DNA from 3 places in the Pseudomonas azerbaijanorientalis genome. Region 1 is predicted to be linked to each of the others. Evidence: predicted binding sites of a transcription regulator. Region 1 holds the regulator's gene; each other region holds the start of a gene.
The links. Region 1 encodes sigma-54, which starts transcription at its own class of promoters, with help from an activator protein. Its sites were predicted from a motif close to ANTGGCATNNANNTTGCTNT; they were not measured.
Positions count from the first base shown of each region.

Region 1 (4,234 bases):
TCGACAGCGGTCAGATCGTCGGCCTGCTTGGCCCGAACGGCGCCGGCAAGACCACCTGCTTCTACATGATCGTCGGCCTGGTGCAAGCCGACCAGGGCCGCGTCCTGATCGATGACCTGGACGTCAGCCACCAGCCGATGCACGGCCGTGCAAAAGCCGGTATCGGCTATTTGCCGCAAGAAGCATCGATCTTCCGCAAACTGTCGGTGGCCGACAACATCATGGCCATCCTCGAGACCCGCAAGGAGCTCGACAAGGCCGGTCGCCGCAAGGAGCTGGAAAGCCTGCTGCAGGAATTCCACATCAGCCACATCCGCGACAACCTCGGCATGAGCCTGTCCGGTGGTGAGCGCCGCCGCGTGGAAATCGCACGCGCCCTGGCCACCAACCCGAAGTTCATCCTCCTCGATGAACCGTTCGCCGGCGTGGACCCGATTTCGGTCGGCGACATCAAACAGATCATTTACCACCTGAAGGCCAAAGGCATTGGCGTGCTGATCACGGACCACAACGTTCGTGAAACCCTGGATATCTGTGAAACCGCCTATATCGTCAATGACGGCCAATTGATTGCCGAAGGTGACGCAGAGACCATCCTGGCCAACGACCTGGTGAAGGAAGTGTACCTGGGCCATGAGTTCCGCCTGTAAACGCTGAGCTGTGCCCAGGCAAGGCGCCCGGGCACCGGTCTCGCGATTCATCGGGCCTGATGCGAACCTGCGCGTTCAGCCCCCAACATGGGCAGCACCGCAACACAAATTTATAGTTTTTTATTGTTACAGCGCTCTAGGCAAATCCTTCAGTTTCAGGCATATAATTTGCTTATGTTTGGCGCCCCGGCGCCCTGTAGTGGATGGCGCATGTGCGCCGGCGAATAAGGTGTTAAGCCCCTGCCATGAAACCATCGCTAGTCTTGAGAATGGGCCAGCAGCTGACGATGACACCTCAGCTGCAACAGGCCATCCGCCTGCTCCAATTGTCGACCCTGGACCTGCAACAGGAAATCCAGGAGGCCCTGGAGTCCAATCCGATGCTCGAACGCCAGGAAGAAGGCGACGACTTCGACAATTCCGACCCCTTGGCCGACAACGCCGAACAAAAGCCCAACACCGATATCCAGGAACCCTCCTACCAGGAAAGCGCCCCGACGGTTGACAACCTCGATGAGGGTGACTGGAACGAGCGTATCCCCAATGAACTCCCCGTCGACACCGCATGGGAAGACGTTTACCAGACCAGCGCCAGCAGCCTGCCCAGCAATGACGATGACGAGTGGGACTTCACCACCCGCACCTCGGCCGGTGAAAGCCTGCAAAGCCACTTGCTGTGGCAACTGAACCTGGCTCCGATGTCCGACACCGATCGCCTGATCGCGGTGACCCTGATCGACTGTATCAACAATCAGGGCTACCTGGACGAAACCCTCGAGGAAATCCTCGAAGCCTTCGACCCGGAACTGGACATCGAACTGGACGAAATCGAAGCCGTCCTGCACCGCATCCAGCAATTCGAGCCGGCCGGCATCGGCGCACGCAATCTGGGCGAATGCCTGCTGCTGCAATTGCGCCAGTTGCCCGCCAAGACCCCTTGGCTGGCCGAAGCCAAGCGCCTTGTCACCGATTACATCGACCTGCTTGGCAGCCGCGACTACAGCCAGCTCATGCGTCGCATGAAGCTCAAGGAAGATGAGCTGCGCCAGGTCATAGAGCTGGTCCAGAGCCTCAACCCGCGCCCGGGTTCGCAAATCGAGTCCACCGAAGCCGAGTACGTCGTTCCTGACGTCATCGTACGCAAGGACAACGAGCGCTGGCTGGTAGAGCTGAATCAGGAGTCGGTGCCACGGCTGCGGGTCAACGCCCAGTACGCCGGTTTTGTGCGCCGCGCCGATACCAGCGCCGACAACACATTCATGCGCAATCAGTTGCAGGAGGCCCGCTGGTTCATCAAGAGCCTGCAGAGCCGCAATGAAACCCTGATGAAGGTTGCCACCCAGATCGTGGAGCATCAGCGCGGGTTCCTCGAATATGGCGACGAAGCCATGAAGCCGCTGGTCCTGCATGACATCGCCGAAGCGGTCGGCATGCATGAGTCGACGATTTCGCGGGTAACGACCCAGAAGTTCATGCACACCCCCCGGGGCATTTATGAACTGAAATACTTTTTTTCCAGTCACGTAAGCACCTCCGAAGGCGGCGAATGCTCGTCCACGGCGATCCGGGCGATCATCAAAAAACTGGTTGCCGCGGAAAATCAGAAAAAGCCGTTGAGTGACAGCAAGATCGCTGGTTTACTGGAGGCACAAGGCATTCAGGTGGCTCGCCGCACCGTCGCCAAGTACCGCGAATCCCTCGGGATCGCGCCTTCGAGCGAACGCAAGCGGTTGATGTAGAGCCACGCCACAGCGTTCCAGTGGTAGATCATCTGATCTACCGCTTTATGCACTGGCAACGAAGGAGAAGCTGTATGCAAGTCAACATCAGTGGACACCAACTGGAAGTGACCGAACCTCTTCGCACCTACATCGGCGAAAAACTCGAACGATTGGAGCGACATTTCGACAAGATCACTAACGTGCAGGTCACGATGACCGTCGAGAAGCTGAAGCAGAAAATCGAAGCCACGCTGCATATTCCCGGGAATGAAGTGGTCGCCAATGCGGAACATACCGATATGTACGCTGCGATCGATGCACTCACCGACAAGCTGGATAAACAACTCAAAAAGCATAAGGAAAAGACCCAGAGCCTCCTTCAGGGCGCAACCGGTCGTTAACACTCCCTACCCATGATCCGACTTGAAAGTATCCTGACCCCCGGCCGTTCCCTCGTGAACGTGCCGGGCGGCAGTAAAAAGAAAGCCCTCGAACAAATTGCCAATCTGATCGCCCGCGAAGTGCCGGCTCTGGAGATGCAAGATGTCTTCGAGGCGCTGATTGCCCGTGAAAAACTCGGCTCCACCGGTTTTGGCAACGGCATCGCTATTCCACACTGCCGTCTCAAGGGGTGTGTATCGCCCATCAGTGCATTGATGCACCTGGACGCCCCTATCGATTTCGACGCCATCGACGGCGCGCCGGTTGACCTGCTGTTCGTTCTGCTGGTCCCGCAAGCCGCTACCGATGCACACCTTGAGCTGCTGCGACAGATCGCCAGCATGCTTGACCGCAAGGACGTTCGCGAAAAACTGCGTAATGCCGCAAGCAACGAAGCCCTGTATCAGGTTGTCCTGGACGAGCAAAACGGTCAGTAATCATGCGCTTGATCATCGTCAGTGGCCGTTCCGGCTCGGGTAAAAGCACCGCCCTCAATGTTCTTGAGGACAACGGCTACTACTGCATCGACAATCTGCCTGCCGGCCTGCTGCCGGAACTGGCCGAACGAGCGTTGATTCATACCGAACTGATGCAGCCGCTGGTGGCCGTTTCCATTGACGCCCGCAACCTGCCCAGCCACCTGTCACGCTTCCCTGACCTGCTCGAAGAAGTCCGCAGCCGCCACATCCAGTGCGATGTCCTGTACCTGGATGCCGACGAAGAAACCCTGCTCAAGCGCTTCTCGGAAACCCGCCGACGTCATCCCCTGAGCAACGCCAACCGCTCGCTGGCCGAAGCCATCAACGTCGAGAGCGTCCTGCTCGGGCCGATTGCCGACCTCGCCGATCTCAAGATCAACACCACCAGCCTGAATCTCTATCAACTGCGCGACACCATCAAGCTGCGCCTGTTGAACCAGCCAGAACCCGGGACTGCGTTCCTGGTGGAATCCTTCGGATTCAAGCGCGGCATGCCGGTGGACGCCGACCTGGTGTTCGATGTGCGTTGTCTGCCCAACCCCTACTGGAAACCGGAATTGCGCGAGCAGTCCGGACTCGATCAACCGGTTGCCGAGTACCTGGCGGCACAGCCGGATGTCGAAGAGATGTTCCAGGACATTTCCACATACCTGCTAAAGTGGCTGCCTCGTTTTGCCGCCAGCAACCGCGCCTACGTCACCATTGCCATTGGCTGCACTGGCGGACATCACCGCTCCGTCTACCTGACCGAGCGTCTGGGGCAGGCGCTGCAAAAAACCCTGAAGAACGTCCAGGTTCGCCACCGCGACCTCAGCTAAAGGATTCACATCGCGATGCCTGCTCTGGAAATCGAAATCATCAATAAACTGGGCCTGCACGCCCGCGCTTCTGCAAAATTCGTTGGGGTCGCGGGTCAGTTCCCGTGCCAGATCCGGGCCGGTCG
Region 1 is NZ_CP077078.1:1,091,973-1,096,206, reverse strand. Features, by position in the region: gene lptB (LPS export ABC transporter ATP-binding protein) at 1-650, shown strand, start outside; gene KSS91_RS04730 (RNA polymerase factor sigma-54) at 896-2,389, shown strand; gene hpf (ribosome hibernation-promoting factor, HPF/YfiA family) at 2,464-2,772, shown strand; gene ptsN (PTS IIA-like nitrogen regulatory protein PtsN) at 2,785-3,249, shown strand; gene rapZ (RNase adapter RapZ) at 3,252-4,109, shown strand; gene KSS91_RS04710 (HPr family phosphocarrier protein) at 4,125-4,234, shown strand, end outside.

Region 2 (4,234 bases), 2.6 Mb from region 1:
GTCACGGTCAGGCTGCCATGGGTCACGGCGGCCGGAGAAACCTTGACGTTCTGGCCGATCACGATGGTGCCGGTACGGGAGTTGATGATGACTTTCGCCACCGCCTGGCCCGGATCGATCTCGAGGTTTTCCAGGATCGACAGGTAGTCGACCCGCTGGCTTGGATCGAGCGGCGCGGTGACGCGAATCGAACCGCCGTCGATGGCCTGGGCCACGCCAGGGCCGAGCATGTTGTTGATCTTGTCGACGATGCGCTTGGCGGTGGTGAAGTCGGAACGGTTGAGGTTCAGCGTCAGGCTGTTGCCCTGGTTGAAACCGCTCGGCACCGCGCGCTCCACCGATGCACCACCGGGGATGCGCCCGGCCGACGGAACGTTGACGGTGATCTTCGAGCCGTCGCGCCCTTCCGCATCGAAACCGCCGACCACCAGGTTGCCCTGGGCCACCGCATAGACGTTGCCGTCGATCCCCTTGAGTGGCGTCAGCAGCAAGGTGCCGCCGCGCAAGCTCTTGGAGTTGCCGATGGAGGAAACAGTGATGTCGACCTGCTGACCCGGCTTGGCAAACGCCGGCAGATCGGCGCTGATCGACACGGCCGCCACGTTCTTCAACTGCACGTTGCCCGAACCCGGCGGCACCTTGATGCCGAACTGCGAAAGCATGTTGTTGAAGGTCTGCAGGGTGAACGGGGTCTGCGTCGTCTGGTCGCCGGTGCCGTTAAGCCCGACCACCAGGCCGTAGCCGATCAACTGGTTGGAACGCACGCCGGAAATGCTGGCGATGTCCTTGAGGCGCTCGGCTTGAGCATTGAAGGCTGCCGACAGCATCAGGGCGGCCACCATAAGGTGTTTGAAGTTCAACATGCTCAACTGGAAAGCCACCTAGAAAGGGAACAGCGGGCTGAGGAAGAAACGGTCGAACCAGCCTGGCTGACTCGCATCGGCAAACGAGCCGGTGCCCGAGTAGGTAATGCGCGCATCGGCGACACGGGTCGACGACACGGTGTTGTCGGTCGAGATGTCATCGGCGCGAACCAGGCCGGCAATCCGCACCAGCTCATCGCCGGTATTGAGGGTCATCCACTTCTCGCCGCGCACCGCGATGATGCCGTTGGGCAACACATCGGCAACGGTCACGGTGATCGAGCCGGTCAGGGTGTTGCCCTGCGCCGCCTTGCTGTCACCCTTGGTCGCGCGGTCACCTTCGTAGCTGGCACTCAGGCTCAGGTCACCATCGCCGAACGGGTTGTTGGTGGTGGCGCTGCTGCCGAACAGCGAACTCAGGCCGATGTTGGCCTTGCTGTTCTTGCCGATTTGCGAGTTGGCGTTTTTGCTGGCCTGGGTCCTTTCGTTCAGGGTGATGGTGATGACGTCACCGACCCGGAACGCCTTGCGGTCGCTGTAGAGGTTCTGTTCGAAACCGGCCTGATAGATCGAGCCGTTGTTGGCGGCCGCCGGCAACGGCGTGCGCGGCAACACCGGGGCGTAGTAAGGGTCATTGGGCTTGGGCGTCGCAGGCACGCAGCCTGCGAGCGCGGCGATCCCACTCAGTGCCAGAACAGATACATAGCGATTCATGACCCTACCTCACGGTGTTGCAGGCAGCCTCATGGCCGCCCCATAGACTTGATTACAGGTTCTGCGTTACGAACGAGAGCATCTGGTCGGCGGTGGAGATCACCTTGGAGTTCATCTCGTAGGCGCGCTGGGTGGTGATCATGTTGACCATCTCCTCAACGGTGCTGACGTTGGACGTTTCCAGGGTGTTCTGCAGCGTGGTGCCGAAACCGTTCAGGCCCGGTGTGCCGACTTGCGGCGCACCACTGGCGGCGGTTTCCAGGAACAGGTTGTTGCCCACTGCCTGCAGGCCGGCCGGGTTGATGAAGTCGGCGGTCTGCAGGTTGCCGATCACCTGGGCAGCCGGGTTGCCGGCAACCGTGATGGACACGGTGCCGTCGCGGCCGACGGTGAAGGTCTGCGCGTCGTTCGGAATGACAATCGCCGGCTCCAGGGCAAAGCCGCTGGCGTTGACGATCTGGCCGTTGGAGTCCAGGTGGAAGGTACCGTCACGGGTGTAGGACGTGGTGCCGTCCGGTTGCAGGATCTGGAAGAAACCGCGACCGTCGATGGCCATGTCCAGTGGCTGCTCGGTGGTTTGCAGGCTGCCGGCGGTGAAGTTCTTCTGGGTGCCGACGATGCGCACACCGGTACCCAGTTGCAGACCCGACGGCAGTTCGCTGTCCTGGGTCGACTGGGCGCCTGGCTGACGCTTGATCTGGTAAAGCAGGTCCTGGAACTCGGCGCGATCACGTTTGAAACCCGTGGTCGACACGTTCGCCAGGTTGTTGGAAATGGTGGTCAGGTTGGTGTCCTGGGCGGACAGACCTGTTTTGGCAACCCATAGAGCCGGAAGCATTCGATTCTCCTCGTGCGCCTGTTTTACGGCGCGACGTTCTGGTAATTAGCTGATCTGCAAGACCCGAGCCATGGCCTGGTCATCGTCTTTGGCGGTGTTCATCATCTTGATGTGCAGCTCGAACTGCTTGGACAAGGCCAGTACCGAGGTCATCTCTTCCACGGCATTGACGTTGCTCGACTCAAGGAACCCGGACACCAGCTTGACGTCGGCATCGGCCTGCGCCGGCTTGCCGTCCTTGGTGTGGATCGAACCATCCAGGCCTTTGGTCATGTTCTTCAGGTCCGGGTTGACCAGCTTGATGCGGTCCACTTCAGCCATCACCCGCGGACCTTCGCCCATCGCGCGGATGCTGATGGTGCCGTCCTCGCCGACTTCGATCTGCTGCTCCGGCGGCACGGCAATCGGCCCGCCATTGCCCATGACCGGCATACCGTTGCCGGCACGCAGAACGCCCAGGGCGTCAACATTCAGGCTGCCGGTGCGCACGTAGCTTTCACCACCATCGGGATTCTGTACGGCAATCCAGCCGCCGCCCTGCACGGCAACGTCCAGGTCCCGGCCGGTTTCCACCAGTGAACCCGGGGAGAAATCCGTGGCCGGGCGTTCGGACATGGCAAACGCACGCGCCGGAAAGCTGTCACCAAACACCGGCATCGAACGGGCCTGCTCCAGGTCTTTCTGGAAGCCGTTGGTGGAGATGTTCGCGAGGTTGTTGGCATGCGCCTTTTGCGCCAGTGCATTCTGGCTGGCGCCGGTCATTGCCACATAAAGGTACTTGTCCACACTCTATCCTCTGCCTGCCGGACGTTTGCCGCCCACTGCTGTGTTGCTGAGCCATAAGCAATTTGCAGACCAACTTGTTTTTGGCGGCGCGGGGGCCGGCAAACAGGGGACTTGAGGAGATCAGAGGGGATTGGTGATTTGTGTCAAAGACGAAAAACCGGCGGTGTCATGCCGGTGGGTGGCAAGTGCCGGCCTCTTGAGTGACTGATCTGTCGCCTTCGCGGGCAAGCCCGTTCCCACAGTGATCTGTGGCGTTCACCAAACCAGTGGGAGCGGGCTTGCCCGCGAAGAGGCCGGCACAAACACAGCGAGCTTAAGTCAGGTCTCGGTCTTGCCCACCTCATACTCACGCAACTTGTTGGCAATGGTGGTATGCGAAACCCCCAACCGCTTGCCCAGCTGCCGACTGCTCGGATGCTCGGAATACAACCGTTCCAGCACCGCCTTCTCGAAACGCCCGACAATCTCGTCCAGCCCGCCCTCCAGCGAAAAATCGCCAAGGGGCTGACGCACGCCATAATCCGGCAGGCGAATATGCTCGGCCTTGACCGTGCCGCCATCGCACAGGGAAACCGCCTGGAACAGCACGTTCTCCAGTTGCCGCACGTTGCCCGGCCAATGGTAGTGGCTGAGCCGCTCCATGGCCGCCGGGGCGAGTTTGGGCAACGGGCAACCGATCTGCCGACTGGCCTGATCAAGGAAGTGCTCCACCAGCGGCGTCAAACCGTCGAGGCATTCGCGCAGCGGCGGGATGTGCAGGGACAACACATTCAAGCGGTGATAGAGGTCCTGGCGGAACTCGCCGCGCGCGCACAGTTCGGACAGGTCGACCTGGGTCGCGCAGATCACTCGCACGTCGAGGTAGACCTCCTCGTCGCTGCCCACACGACGGAAGCAGCCGTCCTGCAAAAAGCGCAGCAATTTCACCTGCAAGCGCGGGCTCATTTCCCCGACGCCATCGAGAAACAGCGTACCGCCCGCCGTCAGCTCCAGCAGCCCGAGCTTGCCTTCGGCCCGCGCCCCTTCAAAGGCA
Region 2 is NZ_CP077078.1:4,737,510-4,741,743, forward strand. Features, by position in the region: gene KSS91_RS21115 (flagellar basal body P-ring protein FlgI) at 1-863, opposite strand, end outside; gene flgH (flagellar basal body L-ring protein FlgH) at 882-1,577, opposite strand; gene flgG (flagellar basal-body rod protein FlgG) at 1,630-2,415, opposite strand; gene KSS91_RS21130 (flagellar basal body rod protein FlgF) at 2,461-3,201, opposite strand; gene KSS91_RS21135 (sigma-54-dependent transcriptional regulator) at 3,520-4,234, opposite strand, start outside.
Region 2: a site for sigma-54 is predicted at 3,256-3,275, ahead of KSS91_RS21130 (flagellar basal body rod protein FlgF). Genes of this name have one in related genera too.

Region 3 (4,234 bases), 600 kb from region 1:
CTTCGCCAGGAGTCTGGCGCTCAATGCTGTTGAGGGGCGGCAGGTGGACCGGTTGGACGCTGGTGCCGTCAGGCGGTTGATTGCTGTACGCAGTGGCGCCGTTGGCGTCTGTGTATTTGTAGATCTGCGCCATGGCGGGCAGGGCGATCAGCAGCAGGATGAACAGAAAACCACGACCCATGGAATCTACCGGAAGCGAAAGCGTTGGGTTGTAGCATAGGTCAGGCGTGGCGGTTATCCCAAGCCGTTAACATCTAGGCATGATTTGCCGAGGCCGCCTGAACACAGAAAACCCCTTGTGGGAGCGGCGGTGCGACGATTCGACTTGCTCGCGAAAGCGGTCTGTCTGATAAGCAGATGTGGAGTGTACTGACGTCTTCGCGGGCAAGCCCGCTCCCACAGGGTTCTTCGTAGGCCGCTAAATCGTGGGCAATAAAAAGGCCTCCCGAAGGAGGCCTCTTTTTGTCACGCCGCGTGCCGCAGCGCTACCGGATCAGCAGCTGTAGTACAGCTCGTATTCCAGTGGGTGTACGAAGGTACGTACCTTGATTTCTTCTTCGCTTTTCAGGGCGATGTAAGCGTCGATGAAGTCGTCGCTGAAAACGCCGCCTTTGGTCAGGAATGCACGACCTTTGTCCAGCTCTTCCAGGGCTTCCTTCAGGCTGCCGCAAACTTGTGGAATCTCTTTCGCCTCTTCAGGCGGCAGGTCGTACAGGTTTTTGTCAGCAGCGTCGCCAGGGTGGATCTTGTTCTGGATGCCGTCCAGGCCAGCCATCAACAGTGCGGCGAAGCACAGGTACGGGTTGGCAGCCGGATCCGGGAAGCGTGCTTCGATACGGCGGGCTTTCGGGCTCGACACGTAAGGAATGCGGATCGAAGCGGAACGGTTGCGAGCCGAGTAGGCCAGCATCACTGGCGCTTCGAAGCCTGGAACCAGACGCTTGTAGGAGTTGGTCGCCGGGTTGGTGAAGCCGTTCAGGGCCTTACCGTGCTTGATGATGCCGCCGATGAAGTACAGGGCGGTGTCCGACAGGCCGGCATAGCCTTCGCCTGCGAAGGTGTTCTTGCCATCTTTCCAGATGGACATGTGCACGTGCATGCCCGAGCCGTTGTCGCCGTACAGAGGCTTAGGCATGAAGGTCGCGGTGCGGCCGTAGGCATCGGCAACGTTGTGCACGACGTACTTCAGGGTTTGGGTTTCGTCGGCTTTCTTCACCAGGGTGTTGAACTTGACGCCGATTTCGTTCTGGCCGGCAGTTGCCACTTCGTGGTGGTGAACTTCGACGGTCAGGCCCATTTCTTCCAGTGCGTTGCACATGGAGGTACGGATTTCGTGGTCGTGGTCGAACGGTGGAACCGGGAAGTAGCCGCCTTTGACGCCTGGACGGTGGCCCTTGTTGCCGCCTTCGATGTCCTGGTCGGACATCCAGGAACCTTGTTCGGAGTAGATCTTGAACATGGAGCCGGAAATGTCGGACTTGAACTTCACCTGGTCAAAGATGAAGAACTCTGGCTCTGGACCTGCGAATACGGTGTCACCGATACCGGTGGCTTTCAGGTGCTCTTCGGCGCGCTTGGCGATCGCACGTGGGTCGCGGTCGTAGCCTTGCATGCTCGAAGGCTCGATGATGTCGCAGACCAGGATCAGGGTCGGTTCTTCGGTGAACGGGTCCAGAACGGCGGTGGAGTCGTCCGGCATCAGGATCATGTCGGAGGCTTCGATGCCTTTCCAGCCAGCGATGGAGGAACCGTCGAACATTTTGCCGACTTCGAAGAAGTCGTCATCCAGCGCATCGCGAGCCGGCATGGTCACGTGGTGCTGAGTGCCTTTGGTGTCCGTGAAGCGCAGATCAATCCATTTGACGTCATGATCTTTGATGAGTTGAACCGACTTCGACATAGTGTCCTCCGGGTGGCTTCGGGCTAGTAGTGGATGCCCTTAAATGTGGGTGATGCCGGCGCGAATACTCTGCCAAGGCAACCTGCCTCACAAGGGAGCAAATTGCATGCCAGTGCCCCAGCATGGGTTTTTTGCCCCAAAAACACGCTTATCAGCCATTAATGCGCTTTAAAGTCGAAAATGCCGCCCCGTAATGTGGCGTTAATTTCAATAAATGACCTGTTTTGGTGCGAGCAAAACCTTCTGCACATTAACTGGTTAAACCTTGAGCAATTTCCGCTATAATCCGCGCCCCCCTTTTTCGGCAGGCCCTGCGCGCGCTGTTTCCATGAAATTAATCGTAAAAGTCTTCCCCGAGATCACCATCAAGAGCCGCCCGGTACGGATGCGTTTCATCCGCCAATTGGCCAAGAACATCCGTGCCGTGCTCCGCGATCTGGACCCGGCTGTGGTGGTGAACGGCGTGTGGGACAACCTCGAGCTGGAAACCCGCGTCAGCGATCCCAAGGCCCTGAAGGAGATGGGCGAGCGCCTGAGCTGCATGCCGGGCGTCGCGCACTTCCTGCAAATCGACGAATACCCGCTGGGTGATTTCGACGACATCGTTGAAAAGTGCAAGCAGCACTACGGTGATGCACTGGCCGGCAAGATTTTTTCGGTGCGTTGCAAGCGTGCCGGCAAGCACCCGTTCAGCTCGATCGATATCGAGAAATATGTCGGCAGCCAGTTGCGCCGTCAGTGTGGTGCCGCCGGGATCGACCTGAAAAAGCCTGAAATCGAAGTCCGCATCGAAGTTCGCGACCAACGGTTGTTCGTGATCCACAGCCAGCACAACGGCATCGGCGGATATCCGCTGGGCGCCCTGGAGCAGACGCTGGTGCTGATGTCCGGCGGCTTCGACTCCACCGTGGCGGCCTACCAGATCATGCGCCGCGGCCTGATGGCGCATTTCTGCTTCTTCAACCTGGGCGGACGTGCCCACGAACTGGGCGTCATGGAAGTCGCGCATTTCATCTGGAAGAAGTACGGCAGCTCCCAACGCGTGCTATTTGTCAGTGTGCCGTTCGAGGAAGTGTTGGGCGAAATTCTCGGCAAAGTCGATAACAGTCATATGGGCGTAGTATTGAAGCGTATGATGTTGCGCGCTTCGTCCAGGATTGCCGATCGACTGCACATCGAAGCCCTGGTCACCGGTGAGGCGATCTCCCAGGTGTCGAGCCAGACGCTGCCGAACCTGTCAGTGATCGATTGCGTGACCGACAAACTGGTCTTGCGCCCGCTGATCGCCAGCCACAAGCAGGACATCATCGACACGGCCAACGAGATCGGCACCGCCGATTTCGCCCGGCACATGCCGGAGTACTGCGGCGTCATTTCGGTCAATCCGAAGACGGCCGCCAAGCGCTACCGTGTCGAGCACGAAGAGAAAGAATTCGATATGGCGGTGCTCGAGCGTGCGCTCGAAAACGCCAAGCTGGTGCCGATCGATCGCGTGATCGACGAATTGGGCCAGGACTTGCAGATTGAAGAAGTCAGCGAAGCGCTGGCCGGTCAGATCGTCATCGACATCCGTCACCCGGATGCCGCTGAAGATGACCCGCTGGAGCTTGCTGGCATCGAGGTACAAACGATGCCGTTTTATGCAGTGAACGCTCGTTTCAAGGAACTGGACCCTACTCGCCAGTACCTGCTGTATTGCGACAAAGGCGTGATGAGTCGCCTGCATGCCCACCATTTGCTCAGTGAGGGGCATGCCAATGTGCGCGTTTATCGACCGAGCTAAGTGCCCGGGGCTGTTTGCCTGTGGCCTGCGTCACCGGCCCCCCGACGCCACCGTCAAGCTGTAACGGCTTTCACGGACGCTACTGTTAATCGCTGCCAAGACTTGTCAGCACACCGAATCCTCTGATCGAGATACACAAGTGATCGAAAATCTACGCAACATCGCCATCATTGCCCACGTTGACCATGGTAAAACCACCCTGGTAGACAAACTCCTGCGTCAATCCGGCACCCTGGAGCGCAACGAGCTCAACGACGAGCGCGTGATGGACTCCAACGACCAGGAAAAAGAGCGCGGTATTACCATTCTGGCGAAAAACACCGCCATCAACTGGAACGGCTACCACATCAACATCGTGGACACCCCGGGCCACGCCGACTTCGGCGGCGAAGTTGAACGCGTAATGTCGATGGTCGACTCCGTTCTGCTGCTGGTTGATGCTCAAGACGGCCCTATGCCGCAAACCCGTTTCGTGACCAAGAAGGCTTTCGAAGCCGGCCTGCGTCCAATCGTGTGCATCAACAAGGTTGACCGTCCAGGCGCGCGTCCGG
Region 3 is NZ_CP077078.1:495,818-500,051, forward strand. Features, by position in the region: gene KSS91_RS02225 (DUF4124 domain-containing protein) at 1-181, opposite strand, end outside; gene glnA (glutamate--ammonia ligase) at 494-1,900, opposite strand; gene thiI (tRNA uracil 4-sulfurtransferase ThiI) at 2,229-3,683, shown strand; gene typA (translational GTPase TypA) at 3,823-4,234, shown strand, end outside.
Region 3: a site for sigma-54 is predicted at 1,995-2,014, ahead of glnA (glutamate--ammonia ligase). Genes of this name have one in related genera too.